DNA from 3 places in the Micromonospora sp. DT53 genome. Region 2 is predicted to be linked to each of the others. Evidence: riboswitches for the same ligand, from Rfam matches in the RefSeq annotation. Region 2 holds a riboswitch; each other region holds the start of a gene.
What was found. A riboswitch is a leader RNA that binds a small molecule or an ion and turns the genes downstream of it on or off. The one in region 2 is predicted to bind S-adenosylmethionine.

Region 1: linked by a shared signal. The riboswitch ahead of ACLQ3B_RS22575 (hypothetical protein) and the one ahead of thrC (threonine synthase) in region 2 are both predicted to bind S-adenosylmethionine.
Region 3: linked by a shared signal. The riboswitch ahead of ACLQ3B_RS29170 (ABC transporter substrate-binding protein) and the one ahead of thrC (threonine synthase) in region 2 are both predicted to bind S-adenosylmethionine.

What each region holds. Positions count from the first base shown of each region.
Region 1 covers NZ_JBNCKM010000007.1:145,093-151,263, reverse strand. The annotation lists gene ACLQ3B_RS22585 (dihydrodipicolinate synthase family protein) at 1-74, opposite strand, end outside; gene ACLQ3B_RS22580 (PucR family transcriptional regulator) at 331-1,560, shown strand; SAM riboswitch class IV at 1,667-1,787, shown strand; gene ACLQ3B_RS22575 (hypothetical protein) at 1,816-2,418, shown strand; gene ACLQ3B_RS22570 (GIY-YIG nuclease family protein) at 2,458-3,177, opposite strand; gene ACLQ3B_RS22565 (hypothetical protein) at 3,272-4,045, shown strand; gene ACLQ3B_RS22560 (hypothetical protein) at 4,055-4,372, shown strand; gene ACLQ3B_RS22555 (hypothetical protein) at 4,414-5,163, shown strand; gene ACLQ3B_RS22550 (hypothetical protein) at 5,176-5,595, opposite strand; gene ACLQ3B_RS22545 (transcriptional regulator) at 5,871-6,128, shown strand.
Region 2 covers NZ_JBNCKM010000004.1:269,399-275,569, reverse strand. The annotation lists gene ACLQ3B_RS15465 (GNAT family N-acetyltransferase) at 1-715, opposite strand, end outside; gene thrC (threonine synthase) at 967-2,253, opposite strand; SAM riboswitch class I at 2,264-2,399, opposite strand; gene ACLQ3B_RS15455 (DMT family transporter) at 2,468-3,430, opposite strand; gene ACLQ3B_RS15450 (ArsR/SmtB family transcription factor) at 3,522-3,827, shown strand; gene ACLQ3B_RS15445 (DUF4232 domain-containing protein) at 4,027-4,716, shown strand; gene ACLQ3B_RS15440 (ABC transporter permease) at 4,726-5,592, opposite strand; gene ACLQ3B_RS15435 (alpha/beta fold hydrolase) at 5,592-6,171, opposite strand, start outside.
Region 3 covers NZ_JBNCKM010000011.1:151,806-157,976, reverse strand. The annotation lists gene ACLQ3B_RS29175 (amino acid transporter) at 1-1,578, shown strand, start outside; SAM riboswitch class IV at 1,665-1,776, shown strand; gene ACLQ3B_RS29170 (ABC transporter substrate-binding protein) at 2,050-2,949, shown strand; gene ACLQ3B_RS29165 (amino acid ABC transporter permease) at 2,989-3,759, shown strand; gene ACLQ3B_RS29160 (amino acid ABC transporter ATP-binding protein) at 3,756-4,499, shown strand; gene ACLQ3B_RS29155 (Na+/H+ antiporter) at 4,559-6,133, opposite strand.

The sequences.
Region 1 (6,171 bases), on a different contig from region 2:
TCGACCGACAGGTCGGCCCGAAACGGCGTGGCGATGGCGACCAACACGCCCCGCCAGGGCCTACCAGCTCCCACTCGGAAATCCCCTCCCCACCGGCACCACCCGTCAGCCCATGCGCGCCGTGCGCGGCGCCGCTGGTGCGGTCCGTACCGGAACCCTAGGAACGCCTGTCGCTCCCGGTCTTCGGACAGATGCCGAAACCGTCGCGTGGCCGCCCGTCTTTTTGTCGTGACTTCGACAGTGGACCTTGCGCGATGCCCCACCCGCACCGGAGGGTAAGGACTGGCGGTCGTGCGCTCACCAGAGCGCACTGAGAGGTAACGGAGTTAGATGCACGGTGAGCTCCAGCGAATCGTCGACGCCGTCGCCGCCCGGGTGGGGCGACCCGCCCTCATCGAGGACCGGCGACAGCGGGTGGTCGCCTACAGCGAGCACGACGGCCCGATGGACGACGTCCGCCGGACGTCGATCCTGCGGCGGCAGACGACGCCGGAGGTGATCGCCTGGTTCCGAGGCATGGGCGTGCTCACGGCGCACACGCCGGTCCGCACCCCCGCGTGCGCCGAGCTGGACCTGCTGGCGAGGGTGTGCGTGCCGATCCGGCACGACGACCTGCTGCTCGGGTTCGTCTGGTTCATCGACGCGGACGGCTCGATGACCGACTCCGACATCGCCACCGCCACCGGCCCCTTCACCGACCTGTCGCTGGCCCTGTACCGGGAGAACCTGCTCGGTGAGCTCGCCGCACAGCGGGAGACCGAAGCCACCCGCACCCTCCTGGTGGAGAGCCGGCAGGCGCGCGAGCACGCGGCGCGGGCGCTGCTGGAGGAGGGCGTGGTGGTCGCCGACGGGTCGACCGTCGCGCTCGTCGCCCAGCTCGTACCGGCCGCCGGGCGGCAGCCCGACGAGGTGGCCCGGATCGCCCTGGAACAGGCCCTGGTCACCACCCGCCGGTGGATCGGAGTACGGGAGACGCTGCACCACGTCTGGCACGACCACGGGGTGCTGCTGGTCTGCGGCGACCGGATCGCTGGTCGCCCCTCGCCGGAAGCCTCCGCCGGGCACCTCACCGAGGCGCTGGCAACCGCGACGCGGGGTCTGACCTCGGTGGACCGGACCGTGACCGGCATCGGCCAGCCCCGCGCCGGGCTGTCCACCGCGGTCGAGTCCTACCAGGAGGCCGCGCAGGCCGCCCGCGTCGGCACGCAACTGCCCGCGCTGGGCCGGGTGGTCTCCTGGGCCCGTCTGGGCATCTACCGGGTGCTGTCCCAGCTGGACAGTCAGCACCTCGACGTCGCGGGCGTCCATCCCGGGCTGGAGCGGCTGCTGCGCGACGACGCTCACCAGGTGCTGCTGGAGACCCTGGAGGCCTACCTCGACCTGGCCGGCAACGCGCACGCCACCGCCGAGAAGCTCCGACTGCACCGCACGACCCTCTACTACCGGCTGCAACGTGTGGAACAGCTCGCCGGGACCGACCTCAAGGACGGCAACGAACGGCTGTGCCTGCACCTGGCCATGAAGCTCGGTCGGCTCAGCGGTCACTACCGCACGGCGTGACACCGCCTGGGGAAAATTCCGCCACCGCCGACCGCCATCTACTCCGGCCTTTCCGTGTGTTGCCTGGAGGTTGCTCTCGACATCGGTGATCTCTATGCTTCCTGGGCGTCAAGAGTGGTCAGCGTCAAGCCTCCCGGCTTGCTGACCCGGCAACCGCGCCACCCGCGCACGGTGCCTCCGGGGGAAGACCAGGCCGACCGCAAGCTGCGGTACGGCAAGAGCGGGTGCCTCATGGCACCGGAGAGCGAGTTCACCGTGTCATTCGAAGAGCTGGACCTGGCAGCTTTCGCGGTCTGCCTGACCTGCGGGCACCTGCGCGGCGGTGCCCCGCGCGAGCAGCGGTGCCGCTGCCAGCCCCGTACGCCGGAGTGGGAGCAGCAGTGGCAGGACCAGGACATCCCCGGCGACCTCGACCTGTGTGTGTTGTGCGTCCGGGCCACGGTGACCACCCGAACCCGGTGGTCGTGGCTGGCCTGCGAGACCTGCCGACTCGTCTCGCAGGTCGTCGGCGAACGGTACGGCCACCGCGCCGCGCTGCCGCTGGGCCGGCACTCCCTCATGAACGGCGACGTGGCCCAGCCGCAAACGGCCACGACCACCGAGGTCGCTGTCTCGCTGGTGGCCTCCGCGCGACGGTGCCACGAGTTGCGCGAGTGGCAGCAGCTGGAGTTCGCCCGGCTCGCCGAGCCACTACGCCCGATTGTGTCGAGCGTGCGGCTGGCCGAGTGGCAGCGGCAGTCGCCGCCCTCGCTCGGAGCAAGCGTCGACGCCTTCGACCGCTACGGCGTCCTGCCCGTGCCGGACGACCTCAGCAGCCTCCGGCAGGCCCAGACCCAATTCCTGTTCACCGCTCGTTGACCATCAGCCATCGACGGTGCGCTGACGACGGCGACCACGTCAGTCCTCGCGTCGGAGACCGTCGATGTAGCCCTGGATGAGGGCGGACGCGTCGCGGAAGTCGAGGTCGAAGAACTCGCGGTCCTTGCGTACCCGGTAGGGCGCCAATCGATCGTGCACCTCGGCCTCCACCGACGGAGCATCCGCGACCACCCACAGAGCCCGCACGCCGAACGGGATGACCACGCCTGTCGCCCGATTGATCTCCCTCACCCGCTCCTCGACGGTCCGCTCGGTGTAGCCGACCTTGAGCATCCGAGGCTGCTCGCGAGTCGACAGCACGTAGATGTAGCCAGCTCCTCGCGGTTCACGCGGCTGTTCCCCGACGAGTCCGGCCAGATGGACCTGCGCGTCCGCGTCAGTCAGCAGCGTGAGCTGCTTGGCAGCTGTGGCATCGTCGCCATCCCTGATCGCGGTGCGTAACCGACCGAGCGCGTCACCAGCTTGTCGGCAGCGCTTACGTCCAGGGCGGCCCAGTTGCTGCCACACGGTGAACCAGTCCCACTGGTCCTGCCTGTGACAGCGCGTGTAGAGCCCCTTGACTTCCGACAGTGCCTCCAGCAGTGCCGTGGTGGGCTCAGCCGGGTCGTTCTGCAGGTAGCTCAGCACGGCCGCCACCGACTGCCGTCGTCTCTGCTGGACCTCGGGCTTGACGGGGGCCATCCCGAAGCCCCACTTCTGCGCGACGTGCACGCGGTGGTCTTGAACTGGAGATGCCACGACCGCCCTCTCCTCCCGTAGCTGCATTCGCCGTCGGATGCGGCGATCCCGGCCACCTCAGCAGCGGCCGGGAAGAGCGGCAAGAGTATCCACCATGACCAGCCCAGCGTCCGGGGTCCCACGGATCATGGTCATTCACGTACCGTGGTCCTACCTCGCCGTGGCGGGCGCATCACGGAAAGCGTTGACCGAGCAGGAAGCCGGGGGGCGAATGCAGCAAGGCCGCAGGCATGAACGCCTGAGACTGGCGAGCCTGGACTTCCTTGGCGACGATTCCGCCTTGCGGGAGCAGGCCGGTCGTGCGCTGCGCGAGACGGGACGTGAGCTGCGACCCGAGGAGTGCTCCGGGGCGGACCAGACCGGGTCCGTCCGCGTGGTGGTCGACACCCAGCGACAGGTCTCAGCTGTCACGATCGTTCGCGACTGGCGCAGCCGGCTCGGCCCTGGTGGGTTCGCCGATGCGCTCTTCGAGGCGTACGCCGCCGCCGTGCAGGCCGCCCTCGAACTGGCGGCGCTCCTTCACCTGCAGGCGGAGGAGAAAGGTCCCGCGGCTCCGGATCAGGAGCCGCTCGACAGCGGCCCCGAACGGGACGTCGACGAGCACACCTGGCTGCGCGACACCTGGCGAACGCTGTCCGACCTCGACGCAGAGCTTGATGCGGCGACTCACCGGTCCAGAGTGGAGGGCGACTCGAGCATGTCGAGCCCCGACGGCTGCCTGACGCTGCACATCCGCGGAGGCGGCATCACCGGCATCACCGGTGACGTCGGGCGGATCGCCCGGGCAGACGCGGGTGAGCTGCAGTTGGAAGCCCGTTCCCTTTTCCGCGCGTTCGCGCTGACCAGCTCCGGGCCGACCGGATCGTGAGGTAGTGAGATGGATGAACTGAATGTCATCACCGACTCGCTACGTGATGAGGGAGTCAAGTGGCTGACGCTGTCGGACCAGGTCGCTGCCGTCAAGGTAGCCGCGGAGCAACTTCATCTGGACCCCTCGGCCTTCTTCATCGGTGACGCGAACGTCCTCATCCACTCGCTGGCGTACAACGACTTCCATGCCTTCATGGTCGCCGTTCTGAATGGAGCGGTGACCGAGTTCGAACAGGTTGGCAAGGCCCTGCGTCGCATCGCCGACGAGTACGACCGGGCCGACGAGATCGTCTCACTGGACCTCAACGAGATCTACAAGGCCTAGCGACCCACCGGGCGACGTTCGGAGAGGGCACGGAGCACCCGATGCAGCCAGGGACCACTGATCTTGAGTACGGGGAACCGTTCAACAAGGCGTTCGACCATATCCGCGCCGGCATCGACACGGCGATCGCCAAGTTCAACGAGATCGTCGAGCAGGTACAGCAGTGGAAGTGGCTCCTCGGACCCGCGGCACTCTTGTGGATCAAGCACAGTCTGGATGGCACCAAAACGGCACTGAACTCCGTCCTCGACCGCGTCGAGCAGGCTTTGGAGCATCAACTGCCGGTGCTCTCGCTGATCGAGGTCAGCTTCCGCTGGGTCAACGACGTGAAGACGCCGGTCTCCGACCTTTCCTCCGCCACCACCGACCCGGCGAACGAGAACCTGCCGAAGTGGACCGGCGACGCGGCGAGCGCCTACAACGCCAAAGCCGGCAAGCAGAAAGCCGCGGTAGACGAGTCAGTCGTCAAGTCGGAGTTCATCAGCCAGTGGCTGTTCACGATCGCCAAGGCGAATGTCGACTACGCCGTCGAACTCGCGAAGATCGTCACGGGGCTGGTCGGCAAACTGGCGCAGGCGGCGTCCGAAGGGGTGACCGTCATCGACCTACCGTGGGCCATCTCCACCCTCGCCGAGTCGGTCGGAGACCTGGTCACCGCCGGCCTGAACACTCTGCTCACCATCGGCCAACGCTTCGTCGACGCGCTGGGCAACATCCGGGACATCGCCACGCAGGTCGGCGACCACTCGAAGCTACCCGGTGGGCGGTGGCCGGAGGCCGTCCGAGGATGACCGACGGGCCCGTCACACCGTGGGTACGGCCGCCTGGGTCGCCTTGAGGATCGTCAGCGCCTTCGGCGCGAGCGTTTCGGTGGCGGCGTACGAGGCACCACCGATGGCCAACCAGACCTTCACCACCAGGTTGCCCGTGCGCGCGCGGACCATGTACTCGGCGTACTTGAAGCCGGGCTCGGAGCGCCTGGTGAAGGCCTCGGCCTCGTCGCCCACGCCGGTGATGACGCCGGCTGGCGTCATCACCGTCACCTGCGCCGTGGCCCGGTAGAGCAGCCGAGCCTCCTGCTCGCTGACCGGCGTGGACGCCTCCACCCGCAGATTCGCCTGATGCCCGTCCTTCGTTCGCATCTCGAACAGACACGACGCCCCCGGCTGCCCCAGCGGTGGCTTCGGATCGGTGCGGGCCACCGTCAGGGACAGCTCCGCCAACGGCCGAAGATCAGTACGCTTGCACAGCTCCAGATCTTGAGCGCGGTAGACGGGGCCGGCTGAGGCGGTGGGCGGGGTGGAGGCGACGCTGCTCGTGGCCGCCCCTGTTGTCGGCGCACTCACTGGAGCCGAGGCACCGTCGCAGGCGGCAGCGGCGAGCACCGCAACGAGCGCCACGACAAGACGAGAGACACCGGCCGACGCAGACACCTCTCGAACATACCGGCTGCGATGCCGGCAGACTGCCCGAGCGACGAGCCACTATGGTGCGGGGTATGGCCGCCGCAGAGACCCCGGAGCAGATCACCCGGACCCGGATGGTCACCGCCCGGGCGGTCCTGCAGGGCCAAGCCGATCTTCGGACGTACCCTTATCGCCTGCTGGCCGTGGTCTCCCAGCACGGCATCGGCGGCGACAAGGTCAGTGAGGCGGTCGCTGCCGCCGAGGTGCTCGGGCAGTTCGGCTGGGACCTCGTCAACATCTCGGAATTCGCCTCCAACAAGATCGTCTACGCCTTCCTGCGGAGACGGTGACGATGAGTCTCGGGCCGTGCCGGACCTGACGCAATGGTTGGGC
Region 2 (6,171 bases):
GCCGCCGGCCCTTGGCCTCCAAGGCCCGCTCGGTTCCACGGATGCGCTCGGCGTCCACCTGCTCCGGCTCCCACTGCACGTCGCCCAGGGGCGCGTCCATCATCAGTCGGCCGTCCAGGTAGGCGATGTCCGTCAGATACTCCTGCGGGGTGGCACCCCGCCAGCAGACCGACAGGTAGCCCTCGGCTCGGGGCCGGGCCTCGGCGAGTGCCGCCCGGAGGGCGACCCGGTCGATCTTGTCGACGTCGAGCCGGCGACGCACCTCGACCAACGCGGCCTGCGCACCGGTCGAGGCGGCGAACGCGTCACCCGCCACGCTTCGGGCCGGCCCGTCGGGCAGCGCGGAGACGGTGAGTGCCACGACCCGCTTGCGGCCGTGCTCGCGCAGCAGGCGCACTCCGTACTCGTGCAGTGCCCGGCCGATGCCCCGGCGCCGCAGCTCGGGATGCACCTTCAGCTCGGCGCTGGCGTTGTCGGTGTTGTCGAGCTGCGGTAGGCCCAGCTGAAGGTAGCCGGCCGGCACGCCGTCCAGTCGGGCCAGCGCCCAGAGCGACCGGGTGCCGGGCATCGGCGTGTGGAACAGCGCGTCGAACCGCCGCCGGCAGAAGGGCGGCAGATCCGGCAGATCGGCGTCGTTGACCGCCGCCCCGATCCGGTACGCCTCGTCGACCGAAGTGTGGTCGGCGCCGTCGAACGACGCGATCGTGATGCTCATGCCGCTGAGCCTGCACCCGGGAAAAGCGATCGGGCCAGCGAATTAATCGCTGGCCCGATCGGACGTGGTCGGGAGGGACACTCGCACAACGCCTCCGGCGTTGGGTCGCAAGAACTTCAAAAGTCTTCGGCGAAATGCCCTCCCGCACGGAGCATCTTGCGCCGTCCGGTTCCTGCCGTCAAGTCCGTAGCGGCGGGTTTTCCACACTCACAGCGAAAACCCAGTTACCGACTGATCCACTCGGCCCCGGGTCAGCCGAGGAGACCGGCGTCGCGGGCGGCGCGCAGCGAGGGCTTGATGTGATGGGTCGGCCCGACCTCGCCGGCCACCGCGTCGATGGTCTTCAGACCCTCTCCGGTGTTGAACACGACGGTCTCGGCCGTCGGGTCGAGCCGACCGGACTCGACAAGCTTGCGCAGCACGGCCACCGTCACCCCACCTGCGGTTTCAGCGAAGACACCTGTGGTACGCGCCAGATCGCGGATGCCCGCACGGATCTCGTCGTCGTCGGCGTACTCCATCCAACCGCCGGTGCGGCGGACCGCCTCCAGGGCGTAGAGGCCGGCCGCCGGGTCGCCGATGTTTAGCGACTTGGCGATGCCTGTCGGCTTGACCGGGATGATCGTGTCGGTCTCGGCGTGCAGGGCGGTGGCGATCGGGTTGCAGCCGGCCGACTGCGCACCGAAGACCTTCCAGCCGCCGGCCGGCGCCTCGACCAGGCCGATCTCGACCAGCTCGGAGAACGCCTTGTCAATCTTGGTGAGCAGCTCGCCGCTGGCCATCGGAATGACCACCTGCGCCGGGATCCGCCAGCCGAGCTGCTCGGCGACCTCGTAGCCGAGGGTCTTGGAGCCCTCCGCGTAGTACGGCCGGACGTTCACGTTGACGAACGCGGTGTCCTCGAATTCGTCGGTCTCCACCAGCTCGCCGCAGAGCCGGTTGACGTCGTCGTACGAGCCGTCGATGGCGACCAGCTCGCCGCCGTAGACGGCGGTGGTGATGACCTTGCCCTGCTCCAGGTCGCTGGGGATGAAGACCACCGAGGGCACGCCCGCGCGGGCGGCGTGGGCGGCCACCGAGTTGGCCAGGTTGCCTGTCGACGCGCAGGCGAACCGGGTGAAGCCGAGCGCCTTGGCGGCGGTGAGCGCCACCGAGACGACCCGGTCCTTGAACGAGTGGGTGGGGTTGGCGCTGTCGTCCTTGACCCAGAGCGGCGCGGTGATGCCCAGCTCGGTGGCGAGGTGCGGGGCCGCCACCAGCGGGGTCAGCCCCGGGTCGAGGGTGACCCGGCTGGCCGGGTCCTGACCGGCGGGGAGCAGGGCGGCGTACCGCCAGATGTTGTTCGGGCCGGCCTCGATCTGCTCGCGGGTCACGGTGGCCAGCGCTGCGGTGTCGTAGTCGACTTCCAGCGGGCCGAAACACTCGTAACAGGCGTGCTGGGCGGCGAGCGGGTAGCGGGCCGAACAGGCACGGCAGACCAGGGCGCGGGCGGGGCTGGCAGAGGTGTCAATGCCGGAGGTGACGAGCGTCGACGTCATGTCGAGAGTCCTCTCATCTTTCCCCGCATCGCACGGTGCGGCGGGGACGGAATTGGCACCTGCCCCGCGGGTCGCTCAGCGGTGAGCGCGCGGGGTGGTTGCCGGGGCGTCGTCGGGCCGTATCCCTCAGCCCCTCTGGATGAGGTATTCAGTTGTGCCGTCGAGTCTAGGACAACGCTGTCGACCGCTGCTACCGCTGATCCCAGGGAGTGGGTCAGCGAGCACTCACGGCCATGGGGTCGGTCACCGCGATCGGGTCCGTGACCGCGCTCGCCTGGGGCAGCGACGTGGTCCGGGGACGGGCTGCGAGGTTCGCGGCGATCAGGGCGGCGATCGTGATGGCGGCCCCGACCAGTTCCACCGGCTCCGGGCGGTAGCCGCGGGCGATCTGCACCGCGAAGGTGGTCACCGGGACCAGGTTCATGAACAGCGCGGCGTTGGCGGCGCCGAGTCGTTGCACGCCTGTGTTCCAGGCCAGGACCGCGATCACGGCGCCCACCAGCACGGCGTACGCCAGCTGCGGGGTGACCGCCACGAGGTCGGCGGCGGCCGGCGCGTGCTGCCAGCCGACGGCGTCGGCGCCGATGCTCAGGACGAGCATGGCGGCCGTGCCGGCGAGCGCGGTCAGGGTGGTGAAGCGCAGCGGCGACCATTCACCGAACCGGCTGGCGCCGTGGGTGTAGATGCCCCAGCCGAGTACCGCGCCGATCATCATCAGCCCGCCGAGGCCGAACTGGCCGAGTCCGGCCAGACTCCCGCGCGTGATCACCAGGCCGACGCCGAGGAGCGCCACCAGGGAGAGGGCCAGCAGGAGCGGCTTCGGGCGTACGCCGTCGCGCGCCCAGCGGACGAGCTGGGTGATCACCGGAGTGGTGGCCACGAAGAGTGAGATCTGCTGCGGGGCGGCGTGTTCGAGCGCCAGGTTGGTGAGCAGGTTGAAGCCCGCGAAGCCGACCACCCCGAGCACCACCACCTCCATCGCCCGGCCGCCGTGCCGCAGCGCGCCGGCCCCCTCGCGCAGCAACAGGATGGCGACCAGGACGGCGGCGGCCAGCAGGTAGCGCGCGGTGGTCAGGTTGAGCGGGTCGACCCGGTTGAGCGCGCTGGCCAGGATCGGGAACATCACGCCCCAGCCGAGCACGGCGATCAGTGGGTATGCGGTGGCGCGGGATCGCATTGGTAACTCCAATGTTCGAGTATCATCGAACCAACGACACCGACCATAGGGTGTTGTTCGATGATTGTCGAACAAGGGTTACACTGGTCACATGGAGCCGCACGAGCCCGACCTGACCGCCGTACCGGTCACCAACGTGTTGGCCGCACTCGCCGACGACGTGCGGCTACAGATCGTCCGGGCGCTCGCCGAGGGCGGCGAGTCCGCCTGCGGCAGCTTCGACTTCGGCGTCTCCAAGGCGACCCGGAGCCACCACCTGAAGGTGCTGCGCGAGGCGGGCCTGACCCGGACCAGGGCCGCCGGCACCAGCCGCCTGGTCCGGCTCCGCCGAGACGAGCTGGACAAGCTCTACCCCGGCCTCCTAGACGCGGTCCTAACCCAACACCCGCCAACCTGACCCCCACACAACCCCGTCGATCAAGGAGTTGTGGTGGGTGACAAAGCGCCCGCTCGGCACCAAAACAGGCACCACAACTCCATGATCGACGGGGTGGGCCTGCCGTGCGTCCCGGCGACCGAAACTGCAAGATCGGCGCGGGCGAGGCCGGGGTGGGGGTGGGGCGACGGGTGGTTTCCTTGTGGGCGAGGATCGACGGATGATCTCTCGGGGGACGGCGGCGCGGCGACGGGGCAGCACGGCGTCCGCGACTGTCACCGCGTTCACGGCGGCGCTCACTCTCGGCGCGTGTCTGCCTGGCGACCATCGCGGCCAGGACGGCCCGCGACCACGTACCGCGCCCACCACCGCCGCAAGTCCGTCGGGGAGCGTCGAGTGCCCGGCCAGCGGCGTTCGGATCCGGTCGACCGGCGGAGACGCCGCCATGGGCCTGCGCGCCCTCGGCCTGGAGTTGGTCAACTGTGCTGACCACCCCTACCAGCTCAACGGGTATCCGGTGCTGCACGTGTTCGACGAGGCGCGCGAGCCGGTCCTGCTGCGGGTGGTCAACGGCGCGAAGGAGATCACCTCGGGCTTCGACCAACCACCCCGACCGGTCACCCTCGCCACCGGGGAGCGGGCCACCGCTGTGGTGCTCTGGCGCAACCTGGTCACCGACTCGACAGTGGTGGCCACCAACGGTGAGTTCCTGACGGTGGCGCCCGCTGCCGGGCAGCCGGCCGAAGAGGTCGACCCGGACGGGCCGATCGACCTTGGCAACACCGGCCGGATCGGCGTCAGCGCCTGGAAGAAGGCCGACCCGTCCACGCCGGTGCCGACCCGGCCGGCCCCGCCGCCGACACCGAGCGCGGTGCCGTCGTCGGTGAGCCCACCCGACAGCGTGCTGTGAGCCAACCCGCTACGACGTGATGTCCTTGCGGGTGAAGCGCCAGAACGCCAGACCCCAGAACAGCGTCGCGTAGCTGATCGCCGAGATGCAGCCCCGCACCACGTCGTCGGTCTGCACCGGAGTGGACAGCAGACCCAGCCAGGCGGTGCTGAAGTGGGTGGGCAGGAAGTCCCGCAGCGCGCCCAGGGCGGTGATCTGGTCGAGGATGCTGGACAGGATCCAGAGCAGAACCGCGCCACCGACCGCGCCGAGCGCGGCGTCCGTCGTCACCGACAGCAGGAACGCCAGGCCGGCCACCACCAGGAGTACGACGGCCAGGTAGCCGAGCACGGCCAGCAGCCGGAGCAGCCCCTCACCCGGCTCCAGCTCGGCGGCGACCGTGCTGCGCAGCGGTGACCAGCCGTAGCGCAGGGTGCCGGCCAGTAACGCGGTGCCCGCCAATAGCAGCAGGGCCAGCCCCGAGTACGCGAGCGCGACCACCAGCTTCACCGTCAGCAACCGCGCCCGGGGCACCGGGATCGCCAGCAGATACCGCAGGCTGCCCCAGCTCGCCTCGCTGGCCACCGTGTCGCCGCAGAACAGCGCGACGACCACCACCAACAGGAACGACGCCGACACGAAGATCGAGAACAGGGTGAAGTTGAGCCCACCGGAGGTGGCCAGGTCGACCAGGCTGGCGAACTCGTTGTTGCCGTTGTCGTCGTCGCCGCCGGAGTTGAACTGGAACGCGATCAGGATGATCAGCGGCAGCAGCACCATGAAGCCGAGCGCCAACTGGGTCCGCCGTCGGGACGCCTGCCGCCGGAACTCCGCCGCGAACGGCATGGTGGCCGACGGCCGGTAGCCGCGGGCCTCCCCCGCGTCAGTAACAGCCATCACCGGTCACCGCTTCCCCGAGAGTTCTCGCCCACCAGGGCGAGGAACGCGTCCTCCAGGCGCCGCCGAGGCACCACCCGGTCCACCCCGATGCCGGCGCGCACCAGCTCCGCCACCACCTCGCTGCGGGCCGTGCCGTTGGTGTCGACCACCAGTTGGCCGTCGCTCTCCGGCAACACGCGAACCCCGTGCAGCCGGTCCAGCACCGCCCGCGCCGCCACCGGGTCGCTGACGTCGAAGAGCACGCTTGGCGACTCGCCCACGATCTCCTCCACCGGCCCGGACGCCACGATCCGGCCCTTGTTCACCACCACCGCGTGCGTGCACGTCTGCTCCACCTCGGCCAGCAGGTGACTGGAGACCAGCACCGCCCGACCGTCGGTGGCGTACCGCTGGAGCACCCGGCGCATCTCGGCGATCTGCGGCGGGTCGAGCCCGTCGGTCGGCTCGTCCAACACCAGCAGTTCGGGGAGGCCGAGCATGGCCTGTGCGATGGCGAGACGCTGGCGCATGCCGTGGCTGTAGTTCTTGATCCTCCGGTGCACGGAGTCACCCAGCCCGGCGATCTCCAGCGCCGCG
Region 3 (6,171 bases), on a different contig from region 2:
CTGCTCGGCTTCGCGGCCACCGACTTCATCATCACCATCACCCTCTCGGCCGCCGACGCGACGGCGCACATCGACGAGAACCCGTTCTGGCCGAGCGCGCTCAAGGGGCACGAGGTGCTGGTCACGCTGCTGCTCGTGTCGCTGCTCGGCGTGGTGTTCCTCAAGGGGTTCACCGAGGCCATCGGGATCGCCGTCGTCCTGGTCGCGGTCTATCTGACGCTGAACGCGGTGGTGGTGGCCGACGCGTTGTGGCGGGTGGCGACTCATCCGAGCGCGGTCGGCGACTGGACCACCATGCTGACCACCGGGCACGGCGATCCGTTGCTGGTGGTCGGGCTGTCGCTGCTGGTCTTTCCGAAGCTGGCGTTGGGCCTGTCCGGCTTCGAGACCGGGGTGGCGGTCATGCCGAGCGTGCGGGGTGACCCGCAGGACTCGGAGGCACGACCGCTGGGCCGGATCCGTGGCGCGCGCCGGCTGCTCACCACCGCGGCGGCGATCATGAGCGTCTTCCTGATCACCAGCAGCGTGACGACCACCGTGCTCATCCCGCCGGAGGCCTTCCAGCCGGGCGGGCCGGCGAACGGGCGGGCGCTGGCCTACCTGGCGCACGCCCACCTCGGCGAGGTGTTCGGCACCATCTACGACCTGTCCACCATCGGGATCCTCTGGTTCGCGGGGGCATCGGCGATGGCCGGTCTGCTCAATCTCGTGCCGCGCTACCTGCCGCGCTACGGCATGGCGCCGACCTGGGCGCGAGCCGTCCGGCCGCTGGTGCTGGTCTTCACCGCCGTGGCGTTCCTGATCACGATCGTCTTCGAGGCCAGCGTGGACGCGCAGGGCGGCGCGTACGCCACAGGGGTCCTGGTGTTGATCACCTCGGCGGCGACGGCGGTGACGCTCGCGGCGCTGCGGCGCCGTCAGCGTGGCCGCACCATCGCGTTCGGAGTCATCGCGGTGATCTTCGTCTACACCACGCTGGCGAACGTGGTGGAACGCCCGGACGGTGTCAAGATCGCGGCCTGTTTCATCGGCGCGATCATCCTGGTGTCGGTGCTGTCCCGACTGATGCGCGCCTACGAGCTGCGCGTCGACCACGTCGAGCTGGACGAGGTCGCGGCCCGGATGATCGACGAACGGGCCGGGCGGCGGATCCGCCTCATCGCCCACGAACCCGACCGGCGGGACGAGGCGGAGTACCGCGCCAAGTTGGCCCAGACCATGGCGGACAACGACTTCCCCGACGACGGCGACGTCATCTTCGTCGAGGTCAAGGTCACCGACCCGTCCGACTTCGAGACCGAACTGCTGGTCCACGGCAGCGTGGTCGACCGCCGCTTTCCGGTGCTCAGCCTGGCCAGCTCGTCGGTGCCCACCGCGCTCGCCGCCCTGCTGCTCGAGATCCGCGACCGCAGCCGGCGACGCCCGCACATCTACTTCGAGTGGTCCGAGGGCGGTCCGACCCGCAACTTCCTGCGCTACCTGGCGTTCGGACAGGGCGCCATCGCCTCGGTGACCCGGGAGATCCTGCGCCGCCAGGAGCCCGACCCGCACCGTCGACCGCACGTGCACGCCGGTTGACGCACGAACGGGCAGCCGGTGGCGCACGGTGAGCGTGGTCATAACGACTGGACGACCCACCCGCTCCTGCTGCTAGCCTCGGCCCAGGTCATGAGCGCCAGCGCGAAGCCCCGGCTCGCTGGCCGGCAACCCTCCTCCGCGGTGGGGTGCCCCGGGTGAAGACCAGGCACCGGCACGACGTCGGTGCAAGCGTGGCCTGGCACCCAGGTCAGCACAGACCTGGGAGAACCATGCGCAACCTCCGCACCACACCACCGACCGACGTCGCGGCTTCCCGCACCGGTCGACCCGTGCCCGCCCTCACCCGGCGACGGCACGTGGACATGATGCGAATGTGCAGCGCCGCCTGTCGTCGCGGCACCACGCTCTAGCACACCCCTTCCCGAGCTCCTTCCCACCGGTACGCCCAGCGGGCGCGCCGTCGGTGGCGCACGCCCGTGCGCGCCGAGACACCACCCTTCGGAGACACCCGTGCGATTCCTTCCTGCCCTGACCCGTGCCGCCGCCCTGGGCGCGGCCACGATCCTGGCCGCCACCGCCCTCACCGCCTGCGGCGACGACAGCTCGTCCGACGCCACCGCCAACCCGTACGGTCTGGCGCAGCCGGGCGTGCTGCGCGCCGGCACGCTTACCGACGCCCCGCCGAACGTGTACCTCAAGGACGGGAAGTTCACAGGCTTCGACAACGACCTGCTGACCGCGGTGGCCGGCAAGCTCGGCCTCACTGTCGAGTTCGTCGGCACCGACTTCTCCGCGCTGCTCAGCCAGGTCAACAACCGCAAGTTCGACGTCGGCAGCTCGTCGATCACCATCACCGAGGCACGCAAGAAGACAGTCGACTTCGGCAACGGCTACGACTTCGGCTACTTCGGTCTGGACGTCCCGGCCGGCTCCTCGATCACCAGCTTCGACCAGCTCACCGGCAAGCGGGTCGTGGTGGTGCAGGGCACCGTCCAGGACGACTACGCCACCGGCAAGCAGCTCAACCCGGTGCGGGTGCCGGACTACAACGGCGCGATCAACCAGCTCAAGGCGGGCACCGCCGACGCCTGGATCGCCCCGGCGGAGATCGGCGAGAAGTCGGCCACCGACAGCAACGGCAAGATCACCGTGGCGGCCAAGCAGCTCAGCCCGGCACCGACGGCGTACGCCGTGGCCAAGGGCGGCGACAAGCTGCGCGAGGCGCTGAACAAGGCCCTCGACGAGGTCATCGCCGATGGCACCTGGAGCCGGTTGCAGGCGCAGTACTACCCGGGCCGGCCGATCCCGGCGGACTTCAAGCCCGGCAGCGGCACCGTGCCAGCCCCGTCCGCGTCGGCCGCACCGTCCGCGTCGGTCACGCCGTCGGCGTCCGCGTCGGCCGCGTCCTGAGCCGGTGACGAGCGAGCGGGGCGGTAGGAGGGGCAACCGATGGATCCGTTGAGCACCCTGTGGGAGACCTTCTTCGACTGGGACGCCATGCGCGAGGCGCTGCCCGAGATGCTGACCGTCGGGTTGCCCAACACGCTGATCCTGGCGGTCTCCGCCGCCCTGCTCGGCTCGGTGCTGGGCCTGCTGCTGGCCGTCGCCGGGATCTCCCGCAGCCGCTGGTTGCGCTGGCCGGCACGGGTCTACACCGACGTGTTCCGGGGGCTGCCGGCCGCGGCGACGATCCTGCTGATCGGTGTCGGGCTGGCCCCGCTGGGCATGCAGGTCTGGGGGCCGGATCCCTACCCGTTGGGCATCCTGGCGCTGTCGCTCATCGCCGCCGCGTACATCGGGGAGATCTTCCGCTCGGGCATCCAGTCGGTGGAGGCAGCCCAGTTGGAGGGCGCCCGGGCACTCGGCTTCTCCTGGGCCGACGCGATGCGGCTGGTGATCATCCCGCAGGGCATCCGGCGAGTGCTGCCGGCCTGGGTCAACCAGCTCATCGCGCTGATCAAGGACTCCAGCCTGGTCTACTTCCTCGGCCTGGTGGCGAGTCAACGGGAGCTGTTCCGGATCGGGCAGGACTACGCGGCCACCACCGGCAACGAGTCGGCGCTGCTGCTGGCGGGGCTCTGCTACCTGGCGTTGACAGTTCCGCTGACGCACGTCGTCAACTGGATCGACAGGCGGCTGCGCAACGGTCGGCCGGCCACCGCGTCGACCGAGGAGGACGACGACACCGTGTCGTACGCGACGGAAGGAGATCGGCGATGACCACCGCCACGACGACCTCGGTCAGCCTCGACGTACGCGACGTGCACCTCGCCTTCGGACCGAACCGGGTACTGCGCGGCGTCGACCTCTCGGTGCCGCGTGGGGCGACGGCCTGCGTCATCGGCCCGTCCGGGTCGGGCAAGTCCACCCTGCTGCGCACCATCAACCGGCTCATCGAACCGGACCGGGGCGACGTGCTGCTGGACGGGCGCAGCGTGCTGGGCGACGACCCGGACGCGCTGCGGCAGCGGGTGGGCATGGTGTTCCAACAGTTCAACCTCTTCCCGCACATGAGCGTGCTGCGCAACATCACGCTGGCGCTGCGCCGGCTGCGCAAGCTCGGGGCGGACGAGGCGGAGGCTGTCGCCCGGGCCCAGTTGGAACAGGTGGGGCTGGCCGGCAAGGCGAACTCCCGGCCTGCGCAGCTCTCCGGTGGTCAGCAGCAGCGGGTGGCCATCGCCCGCGCGTTGGCGCTGCGGCCCGAGGTGATGCTCTTCGACGAGGCGACCTCGGCGCTCGACCCGGAGCTGGTCAAGGGTGTCCTCGGGGTGATGGCCGACCTGTCCGCCGCCGGGATGACCATGGTGGTGGTGACCCACGAGATGGGCTTCGCCCGGCAGGTCGCCGACACCGTCGCCTTCATGGACCGGGGCGTGGTGCTGGAGGCCGGCCCACCCGAGGCGATCTTCGAGCGGGCCGAGCATCCGCGGCTTCGCCGGTTCCTCGACCAGGTGCTCTGAGACCAGGTGCTCCGAAACCAGGTGCTCTGAGCCGGCGCGGGCCGGACGACCACCGGCGATCACTCGTTGGGCCCGCGCCCCAGCAGCCGGATCTCCTCGTTGTCCAGCGCGGCCTGGAGTTCCTGCAGCACCAGGTCGTCGATCTCCCGGTTGTCGCGCAGTCGGGTGACCTCCCGCCTCTTGTGAGCGAGGACGCCGAGGCGCAGTCGCCGTTCCAGCCGACGCTCCTCCGCGGTGTTCCCGCCGCCCTCGTCGAGGTCCGTCAGATGCCGTTGGTACTCGGCCCGCAACCGACGCACCGAGTCGTCCTGGGCACCGACCTCGGCGGCGACCTGGGGAAGAGCGGCCAGACCGACCTCGGTGGCCCGCCGCCGGGCGTTGCGGGCCTCGTCGACGCGTTCCGGGTCGCCGGTCAGCCCGGCCCAGCGCACCACAAGTGGCAGGGTGGTGCCCTGCAGAAGCATGATCAGCACGATCACCAGCGCGGTGACGAAGATGATCAGGTCGCGTTCGACCACCGGACGGCCGTCGACGGTTATCGCCGGGACAGCCAGCGCGGCGGCGAGCGACACGGCGCCCCGGAAGCCGGACCAGCCCGCGACCGTCCCCACCCGCCAGGCGGACGGCCCCTGGCTCGGGTCCACCACCCGCCGGCTCCGCACCCGCGCCGACTGCGCGGTCAGGTAGACGAAGAGCAGGCGGGTGCCGATCACGACAAGGGTGACCACCAGCACGATCACCAGAGCACGCCCGGGCGAGGTGCTGGTGATACCCCGGACCGCGCGGGGAATCTGCGTGCCGAGCAGGACGAACAATCCGCCGTTGATCAGGAACGTGGACAGGTCCCAGAACGCGTACGCCAGCACCCGGGACCGGGCGCGGATCACCCGTGGGCCGGCGTAGGCGAGCACCAGGCCGGCGACCACCACCGCCAGCACACCGCTGGCGTGCACCGAGTCGGCGAGCAGGAAGGCGCCGAACGGTGTCAGCACGCTGAGCGCGCCCTCGCGCAGCGGGTCGTCGAGCCGTTTGCGGATCACCACCACGGCGGCGCCCACCAGCAGACCGGCGACCACCCCGCCGACGCTGGCCCCGACGAACTCCTCGCCGATGCCCAGCACGCCCGGTTTGTCGCTCTGGCTGAGCAGACCCACGGCCACCGCGAAGACCACAAGCGCGGTGCCGTCGTTGATCAGGCTCTCCGCGTGCAGAGTGGTGAGAAGCTTCCGGGGCAGTCGTTTGGCCAGGCCGGTGACCGCGGCGGCGTCGGTCGGCGCGAGGACCGCGCCGAGCACCCAGGCGGCGGCGGGGTTCACCCCGAGCGCCTGCGCCGCGAGCGACACCGTGACCATGGTGAGCACCACCAGCACCACGGCCAGCAACCCGATCACCGGCAGGTTGGCCCGGATCTCCCGCAGGCTGATGGTGAGGCTCTCCCGGTAGAGGATCGCCGGCAGGAAGATCAGCAGGACCAGGTCCGGTTCCAGGGTGACCTCGGACAGCGGCGGCGTGAGCCCGAGCAACACGCCCAACGCGATGAGCAGGACCGGCGGGGCGACCCGGTACCGACCGCCGAGGGTGGTGCCGAGGAGGACGGTGGCGCCCAGCACCACGATCAGGATGAGCGCCTCCACGCGTACCCCCTCGGACCATGGCCGACGGCGGACGCGCC